2 regions of the Pseudoduganella sp. jia 9 genome follow, and region 1 is predicted to be linked to the other one. Evidence: predicted binding sites of a transcription regulator. Region 1 holds the regulator's gene; the other holds the start of a gene.
The links. Region 1 encodes LexA, which represses DNA repair genes until DNA is damaged. Its sites were predicted from a motif close to ACTGTATNNNNATACAGT; they were not measured.
Positions count from the first base shown of each region.

Region 2: a site for LexA is predicted at 2,419-2,436, ahead of ACY34H_RS14430 (PA0069 family radical SAM protein). Genes of this name have one in related genera too.

Region 1 covers NZ_JBUPWE010000024.1:62,395-66,917, forward strand. The annotation lists gene ACY34H_RS26740 (replicative DNA helicase) at 1-305, opposite strand, end outside; gene rplI (50S ribosomal protein L9) at 615-1,067, opposite strand; gene rpsR (30S ribosomal protein S18) at 1,101-1,391, opposite strand; gene priB (primosomal replication protein N) at 1,422-1,712, opposite strand; gene rpsF (30S ribosomal protein S6) at 1,728-2,117, opposite strand; gene lexA (transcriptional repressor LexA) at 2,481-3,146, shown strand; gene ACY34H_RS26770 (hypothetical protein) at 3,253-4,041, opposite strand; gene ACY34H_RS26775 (cystathionine gamma-synthase family protein) at 4,307-4,523, opposite strand, start outside.
Region 2 covers NZ_JBUPWE010000010.1:97,362-101,884, forward strand. The annotation lists gene ACY34H_RS14420 (Hsp70 family protein) at 1-1,717, opposite strand, end outside; gene ACY34H_RS14425 (DUF2760 domain-containing protein) at 1,714-2,301, opposite strand; gene ACY34H_RS14430 (PA0069 family radical SAM protein) at 2,525-3,649, shown strand; gene ACY34H_RS14435 (gamma-glutamylcyclotransferase) at 3,701-4,279, opposite strand; gene ACY34H_RS14440 (diguanylate cyclase) at 4,399-4,523, opposite strand, start outside.

The sequences.
Region 1 (4,523 bases):
GGCGTGTTTTGCGCCATCGCATTCAGGTACTGCAGGCCGCCCACTTCATCGGCCTTGCCCAGCATCGTCAGCGCTTCGAACACGGTGATCACGTCGGCCGGTTTGCCGCCATTGATCAGGCGGATCATCTGTTCGAAGATGATCCGGTGGTCGTAACGGTAGAAATCCTCCGCGTGCATGAAGTCGGCGATGCGGTCCCATGCGGCGTTATCGCGCAACAAACCGCCGATCACCGATTGTTCGGCTTCGATGGAATGGGGCGGGATACGGAGGGAATCGACTTGCGGGTCGGATGGGGCATTCATGGCGCGCATTATACCTGCATAAGCAGGCCAAAGTTCATAATGGTTGGCAAGATCGCTGCCCTGCCGGCAGCTTTGTGACAGCTTGATGACACCCTCGCAGCTCTGTTATAGCAGCCAAATGTCAGGCTTGTCGCGCTTCATGCGGCAGCGGAAACAGCGTGTTGCGGACGCATGCTTCGGGTGCCGCTTCGGCGCTGCTGCGCGGGCTGCATGCAGGGCCTCGCGGCACCGGCGCCGGCAATAAAAAAGCCGGGCGAACCCGGCTTTTTTAATTGTACGACTGTCTTACCGAGGAAAGAATCCCGGCAATCAGGCGGTTTCGCCCACGACGGCGACGGTCACATCGACCACCACGTCCGTGTGCAGGGAAACCGACACCGGGTGCTCGCCGGTGGTCTTCAGCGGGCCGTTCGGCAGGCGCACGGCAGCTTTCTCGACCGGGAAACCGGCCTTCGACAGGGCTTCGGCGATGTCGAAGTTGGTGACGGAGCCGAACAGGCGGCCATCGACGCCGGCCTTCTGCGACACGGTCACGGTCATGCCGTTCAGCTTTTCGCCCTGGCCTTGTGCGGCAGCCAGCTTTTCGGCGGCGGCTTTTTCCAGTTCGGCGCGCTTGGTTTCAAACTCGGCCACGGCGGCCGTGGTGGCGCGGCGTGCCAGTTTTTGCGGGATCAGGAAGTTACGTGCGTAGCCGTCCTTGACCTTCACCACGTCGCCCAGGTTGCCGACGTTGATAACTTTTTCCAGCAGAATGATTTGCATAATGTTCTCCAGTTCTATCTGTACTGCTGCCGATTAGGCGTGGTGCAGATCGGTGTACGGCAGCAGGGCCAGGTAGCGCGCGCGCTTGATCGCGGTATCCACTTGACGCTGGTAGTGCGCCTTCGTGCCGGTCAGGCGTGCCGGCATGATCTTGCCGTTTTCCTGGATGAAATCTTTCAGGGTGTCGACGTCTTTGTAGTCGACCTGCTCAACGCCAGCGGCGGTGAAGCGGCAGAACTTCTTACGCTTGAACAGCGGGTTCTGCTGTTTGCGCTTTTCTTTCAGCTTGGCTTTGTTTTTGTCGAACTTTTTACCGAATGCCATTTTAGGCTCCTGTATTAAATATTGTGTCGCTCAGGCGGCACGAAAATCAATGATGTGAAAAACCAGGCTCTTGCTGTTGCGGCCTTTCCTGGCGAGGAACCCCGTGAATTCGTAGGTGCCTCCCAGTGGCGCGCCGCTGAAACGGCCTGAAATCTCTCCCGCGGCAACCGCGGCGATCTCAAACTCCGTCAGGCGGGCGATGCCTGCCTCGATCTGCTGCGAACTGTGCTGCAAGATTGCATTCACGATCGGCAGCCCGGCGGGGGTATAGCGAATGACTTCCCGCTCGGTGATCAGGCCGGTAAACCTCAGCTCGTTCAGCAAGACTCCGTGGATTTAGGCTGCTGCTGCTGCTGCAGGAGCGGCCGCGGCTTCGGCGCGGTGGCTCTTGGCGGCGTCTTCACGCTGGACCGACTTCATCATCGGCGAAGGAGCGGTTTCCGCTTTCTTCATCTTGACGGTCAGGTGGCGCAGCACGGCATCATTGAATTTGAACGCGGTTTCCAGTTCGACCAGCGTATCGTTGTCGCACTCGATGTTCAGGCAGATGTAGTGTGCCTTGGCCAGTTTCTGGATCGAGTACGCCATTTGACGGCGGCCCCAGTCTTCCACGCGGTGCACGTTACCGCCGCGCGAGGTCACGCTGGCCTTGTAACGTTCGATCATCGCGGGCACTTGCTCGCTCTGGTCCGGATGGACGATAAATACGATTTCGTAGTGACGCATGCAAACTCCCTTAAGGACTGTTGATAGCCCACCCTGGCGTCAAGACAGGTGTGGGAAGAGGTAAGCCCGCAAGCATAGCAGGATTTTTCGGCGCTGGCTAGCCGCGCGGCCGGGCGGCAACCGACCCGAAAGCAGCCGGAAGCAGCCTTCCGGGCCGGTTTCGCGGCATCCCGCGTCACACCGGCAGGCGTGAAATGACGGCCTGGCGCAACGGCGTAGCGCCGTCTTGCGCGGAAATTTTCCTGGAAAACAGGGTCCGTCCCCATTTTTCGGGAAATATTTCTCGCCCGGGAGGGTTTTCCCTTGCATTCACGCCGACACTGTACAAAAATACAGACTGTCTATATACACAGCAATCTGGTCATGATCAAGCTCACCGCAAGGCAGGAACAAATTCTCAACCTGATCAGGGACGCCATCGAATCCACCGGCTTCCCGCCGACCCGCGCGGAGATCGCCGCCGAGTTGGGATTCAAGTCGGCCAATGCGGCCGAAGAGCACCTGAAGGCGCTGGCGCGCAAGGGGGCCATTGAAATCACCGCCGGCACGTCGCGCGGCATCCGCCTGCTGGGCGAGCGCGCGCGCGCCAACCCGGCCGCGGCGCAATCCGGCACGGACTTCCTGCCGCAGGTGCCTGCGGCATTGCTGATGCAGTTGCCGCTGATTGGCCGCGTGGCCGCCGGCTCGCCGATCCTGGCGCAGGAAAACCTGGAAAAAACCTACAGCGTCGACCCGGCGCTGTTTTCAGCGAAGCCCGATTTCCTGCTGAAGGTGCGCGGCGAATCGATGCGCGACGTCGGCATCATGGATGGCGACCTGCTGGCGGTGAAGAAAGTGGACAGTGCCAAGAACGGCCAGATCGTCGTGGCCCGCATCGGCAGCGAAGTGACCGTGAAGCGCTACCGCCGTACCGGTTCCACGATCGAACTGCTGCCGGAAAACCCAGACTTCAAGATCATCACCGTAACGCCGGACGACGAATTCGCACTCGAAGGCCTGGCCGTCGGCCTCCTGCGCACCTGGCATTGATGGCTCAGCCGCTGCCTTGACGGGATGCGCTGACGAGCCGCATGGCTGTCAGCGCAGGGCATATCCGGCAGTGCGCCCACGCTCCGGGCAGCAGGCCTGCTGGCGCTCAGCGCCTGGTGGGCGGCGTCGCGATGCGGCCGCGGAAGTCATTCTGGCGGCTCTGGAAGTCCCGGTTGATGGCGTCCGATGCCACCTTGTCGGCCTTGAAGCGCTCGTTGGCCTGGATCGCCAGTTTTTCCGATGCCTGGAACCAGCTGTCATACCTGGCCACGAGCGGTTCGGCCTGCGCCTTCCCTTCCGCGGCCAGCCTGGCATAAGCGCTTTCCATGCGCTGGCGGGCGCCGTCGAACTCCTGTTCGTTCATCAGGTCGGCAACGTCCCTGGGAATCTTCGAACCGGCCGGCATCGCATTCTGCAACTGCTGGACGAAACCGTTATAGCACTCCTGCCACGCCGAATACTGCTTGTTGACGCGCGTCACGGCGTCCTTGCCGAGAGACGACGCTGGAATATCCGGCGTCGCGCACTGGTACTTCGCGTACGCCAGGTCGGCCCCATCGTACTGCTGCACGTAGTAATCGATGTCGGCACGCCGCGTTTCACGCAGGCGCATCGTTTCCAGCGCAGCGGCCGCTTCCTTGCTGCCGGCTGTCGCGGCTTTCTGGAACCATTGCCGCGCCGCCGCATCGTCCGCCTTGTAGCCCTCGCCATACCAGTGCATTTCGCCGAGATGGAACTGCGCATCCGCGTTGCCGGCCGCCGCAAGGCGCTCGTAGATCGCGCTTGCCTGGGCATAGGCGCGCGTTTCGAGCAGCCGCTTGGCCTCGGCAAGATCATCCGCGAAGGCAGAATTGGCAATCACTGCGGCGACAAGGAAAAACGCGGCATGTTTCACGACAGCTCCTTTTGATGTATTAGGAATAAAACAAAAGAATAAGCCATTCATGCGCCAATGGCGCGGGGTACTTGGCATTTGCACCATTTGTTGCAGGAAGGCTACAGTCGTATGCAACATGCATAGCGCCGCGCGCGACCGCTGTACGCCGGCGGCAGGCGGGAGCGGAGTCGCACCCGCCTGCGCCGCTCATGTGCCGCTCATGTGCCGCTCATGCGCCGCTTATGGCCACTCATGGGCCACTTATGTGCCGCTCATGCACCGGTTACGCGTCGAGCGCCAGGCGGAAGTCGTCGACCAGGTCGGCCGTGTCCTCGATGCCGACCGATACGCGGATCAGCGATTCGGCAATGCCCATCGAGGCACGGCGCTCGGCACCCATCTCGTAGAAGATCGTGTGGGCGACCGGGATCACCAGCGTCCGGGTGTCGCCCAGGTTGGAGGCCGGCACGGCGATCTTCAGGCGGTTCAGGTAATCGAAG
Region 2 (4,523 bases), on a different contig from region 1:
CCGGCGACAGCTCGGCATGGATCTCGTTCAGTTCCACCAGTTCGTCCGGCCCCCAGAAATCGAGCACGGTGCCGACCTGGTCCTGCCGGCGCGTGGACGAACCGAAGAAGCGGAACTGCACCGGTTCGCCGACGACGAGGCCGAATTCCTGCCCCGGCAATTCCAGTTCGCTGCCTTCTTCCATGCCGAACGGCGCCACGCACAGTGCCTGGATCGGCGGTTCCATGCCGGGAATGGCCGGCATCGACGATTCCACCGCCACGTAGTACGAACGGGCCGTGCCGCCGCGGATGCGCACGCCGGCGCCGCGCCGTACATAGCTGTAGTAGGCCGCGCCGCGGGCGACGGCCAGGTCCAGGTCCGCGCCGCCCAGCATGCGCGCGGCCTCCGCGCCTTCCATGTACAGCCAGTCGTTGATGGTGTCCATCACGCGCTGGGCCAGCTGCGCCGACTTGAACACGCCGCCGTTGAACAGCACGGCGCTCGGGTGCAGGAACGAATGGTCCGGGTTCTGGCGCCCGGCGAAACCGGGCACGTCGGCCGTCGCTCCCTTCTGGCGGCCCAGGAAGGCGGCCAGGTGGCGCGTGATCGCGGCATCCTGCGCATACGGCAGGCCCAGCTGCGTCAGGCCGGCGCGGGTGCGCACGGCCGGGCGGGCAGTGGCTTCCACCTTCGGGAAGAAGCCGTCGGTGATGAATGCCGTCACTTCGTCGCGGGTCAGCTCGGTGCGGATCGAACCGCCGATCAGCTTCGAACCGCGGCTCGGCACCACGATCGGCCAGCTGTCGGCGCTGGCGTCGGCCAGCAGGTTTTCCTTGGCGGCGCGGCAGCCGTAGGTCAGCGCACGCAGTTGCCACGGGTCGAGCTGCGTGCCGTTCGCGGACAGCTTGCGTGCCACCAGGTGGGCCAGGGCCAGGTCCATGTTGTCGCCGCCCAGCAGGATATGGTCGCCCACGGCCACGCGGTGCGGTTCCAGCACGCCGTCGCGCTCGGCGATGGCGATCAGCGAGAAGTCGCTGGTGCCGCCGCCCACGTCGACGACGAGGATGATGTCGCCCGGCTTGACTTCCTTGCGCCAGCGGCCTTCGCTGCCCTGGATCCAGCTGTACAGCGCGGCCTGCGGTTCTTCCAGCAGCGTCACGGCGTCATAGCCGGCGGCGCGGGCCGCCTCGGCGGTCAGCTCGCGCGCGGCCGGATCGAACGAGGCGGGAATCGTCACCGTCACGGCCTGTTCGCCGAATGGCGCATCCGGGTGCGCGGCATTCCACGCCTGGCGCAGGTGGGCCAGGTAGCGGGTGGAAGCTTCCAGCGGCGAGACGCGCGTGACTTCTTCCGGCGCATCGTTCGGCAGGATCGCGGCGCGGCGGTCCACGCCGGGGTGGCACAGCCAGCTCTTCGCGCTCGACACGAGGCGGATCGGCGTGGTGGCGCCGCGGCTGCGCGCCATTTCGCCGGCCACCGAGCTTTCGCCTTCGGTGCTCCATGGCAGCGCGAGCTCGCCGGGCGGCACCTCGTCCGGGTGCGGCAGGTACAGGAAGGACGGCAGCAGCGGCAGCTCTTCCACCGTGCCGGGCGCGGTCAGCTGCGGGACGCGCAGCACCGACTGGCGGGTCTTTTCGCCATCGCTGGCACCCAGGTCCACATACGACAGCGCGCTGTGGGTGGTGCCCAGGTCGATGCCGATCGCGTAGCGCGGCGCGTTGTTCAGTTCGCTCACAGTTCCACCTCCGCCGGCGCCAGGATCTTCGCATCGTGGGCCTCGGCCAGCTTCGGCAGGCGCACCGCCGTGGCACGCCAGCCGCGGTGGCTCAGCGTGCCCTTGAACGGCGGCTTGCCGACCACGTTGCCGGTCAGGCGCACGGCGGCGGCATCGAAGCCTTCTTCCAGCGTCACGCGGCTGCCTTCGGCTTCCGTGCGCGCCGCTTCGATGGTGAAGTGCTCCTTGAGTACCTTGCTGCAGCCTTCGTGCACCACGCGGGCGGCCGCGCCGATGTCGGCATCCGAATAGCCGGCCAGGTTCTCCTGCGTGAAGTCGATCAGGCGCGCTTCGCGCTGCAGCAGCGACAGCAGTTGCAGTGCCGCATCGGGCGTTGCTTCGCGCAATGGCGGCGCTACCGGTGCGGGGATCGGGGCAACGGCCGGGGCAGGAGCGGGTGCCGGAGCCGGCGCAGGGGGCGCGGCCACCGGGCCGATCTGGTCGTTCTGGTAGCGGCCGGCGAATTCGGCGTCGCCCAGCGTCTTGAAGAAAGCGCTGAAGGCAAGCGGGATCCTGGCCAGGAAGGACGGGTTTTTGGTAGTCATATTGCTTATGGATGGTGGGTCCGGGGGTGCTCCGGACGGGCAATTGCGAATCATACCAGTTGGCGAACTGCCAAGGTGCATGCGGCGGTTGCATGCTCTTGAAGAACGGCCTAGAATACTGTATATACATACAGTTATATGGAACTCTGGAGCGGCCATGCACCGAGACAACTTCACCACGAATGACTTCACCAAGGCTACCGATCCCCAGGCCGAGCAGGTCATGCTGATGCCCCGCTCGCTGAAGGCGCTGAAAGGGCGCGGCGCCGTCACGAACGTGCAGGGCCGCTATGAGGTGGACGTGCGCGAAACGTTCGACGACGGCTGGCTGCGCGAGGAAGAGGAAGCACGCGTGTGGCGCACCCATGTCACCGAGGAAACGGCGAAATCGATCCTGTCGCGCAACCAGTCGCCCGATATTCCGTTCGGCGTCTCGCTGAATCCGTACCGCGGCTGCGAGCATGGCTGCATTTACTGCTTTGCGCGGCCCACGCACAGCTACCTGGGCCTGTCGCCCGGACTCGATTTCGAGAGCAAGCTGTATGCAAAGATCAATGCGCCCGAATTGCTGCGCAGCGAACTGGCGAAACCGGGCTACGCGGTGGAACCGATCGCGCTGGGCGTCAATACCGATGCCTACCAGCCCATCGAGCGCGAGCTGAAGCTCACGCGGCGTGTGCTCGAGGTATTGCGGGAATGCCGCCATCCGGTGGGTCTGATCACGAAATCGTCGCTGATCGAACGCGATATCGACATTCTCGCGCCGATGGCGGAGCAGCGCCTGGCGGCGGCGTCGATCACGCTCACCACGCTCGACCCGAAAATCGCGCGCACGCTGGAACCGCGCGCCGCGTCGCCGGAACGGCGCTTGCGGGCGATCCGCACGCTGACGGAGGCGGGCATCCCGGTCGGCGTGTCGGTCGCGCCGATCATCCCCTTCGTCACGGAACCGGAGATCGAAAAAGTGATCGAGGCGGCCTTCGATGCCGGTGCCATCCAGGCCAGCTACGTGGTGCTGCGCCTGCCATGGGAAGTCAATCCCTTGTTCAAGGACTGGCTGGAAGCGCACTTCCCGGACCGTGCCCAGCGTGTGATGAACCGGGTGCGCGAAATCCACGGCGGCAAGGATTACGATGCGTCGTTCGCCACGCGGATGGGCGGCCAGGGCCTGTGGGCCGACCTGATCCGCCAGCGCGTGGAGAAGGCCACCCAGCGCTGCGGCATGGCGGGCCGCGGCACCCGGTTCCGGCAGCTCGATTGCACGCAGTTCAGGCCGCCTCTGGTGGTGCCGCCACAGGGAGCGAAGGCCCGTCGGGCGGAGGCGGCAGGGCAGATGAGCCTGTTTTAGTATCCGGCCCGGGCGTGGTGTGTGCTCCGGGCGAGCGCTGCCGGCCCGGCTTCAGCGGCCGAGGCCGGCCAGGTGGCGCTCGATCGCAAACACATGCTCATCCTCGTGCCCCATGTCGCGCAGCGCATGTGCCAGGTGCACGAGGTATTCCGCGTTCGGCCCGCTGGGGCCGCGCGCACCGGCAATGTGCTGCGCGATCTCCCATTCCGAAGCCTCGCCCAGGTAAGCGGCATTGTCGTGCCGGGCAATGTAGACAAGGCCCTTTTCGCTGCCCCCGCCATCGAAACGGATCTCGGTCGGCAGCCGCAGGTAGCCGTTCTTTTCCCGGTGGTCGAGGTGCACGAATTCTTCCGGCGTGACCAGGTAAGCCATGCCTTGGCAGACGGCGTTTTCCTGCGGCACGAGCGTCACCACGCGGCCCGGTGCGTCCGGCGTGCCGCGGTGGTCGTGCGAGCCTTGCCAGAAGCGGCGCACCCAGCCGGCAATGGAGGCCGGCCGCCGTTCGATGAACGGGAAATCGGCCTTCCAGATCAGCGAACCGTAGCCGAACAGCCACACGCTGTGGCGGCCGTCGAAGTGATTCATCGCGAGGTCCATCGCGCGGTTGATCTCGATGGTGTTGTGCGGCATGGTCGGCAAATGGAAACGTTGGACGGGCAATTATAGGGCGGATGACAGGCGCGGATTTTGCGGCGGCCTTTTCCTGGCAGAGGCGGGGGCAGAGGCAGAGGCTGCGGCTACGTCCAAAGCTACGGCTGCAGGCCGGACAGGCCAGGCCCCTGGAACCGTACCACGCGATCGCGGCCTTCCTCCTTGGCGCGGTACAGCGCCTGGTCGGCACGCATCAGCAGCGTCGACGGCGTGTCGCCAGGAA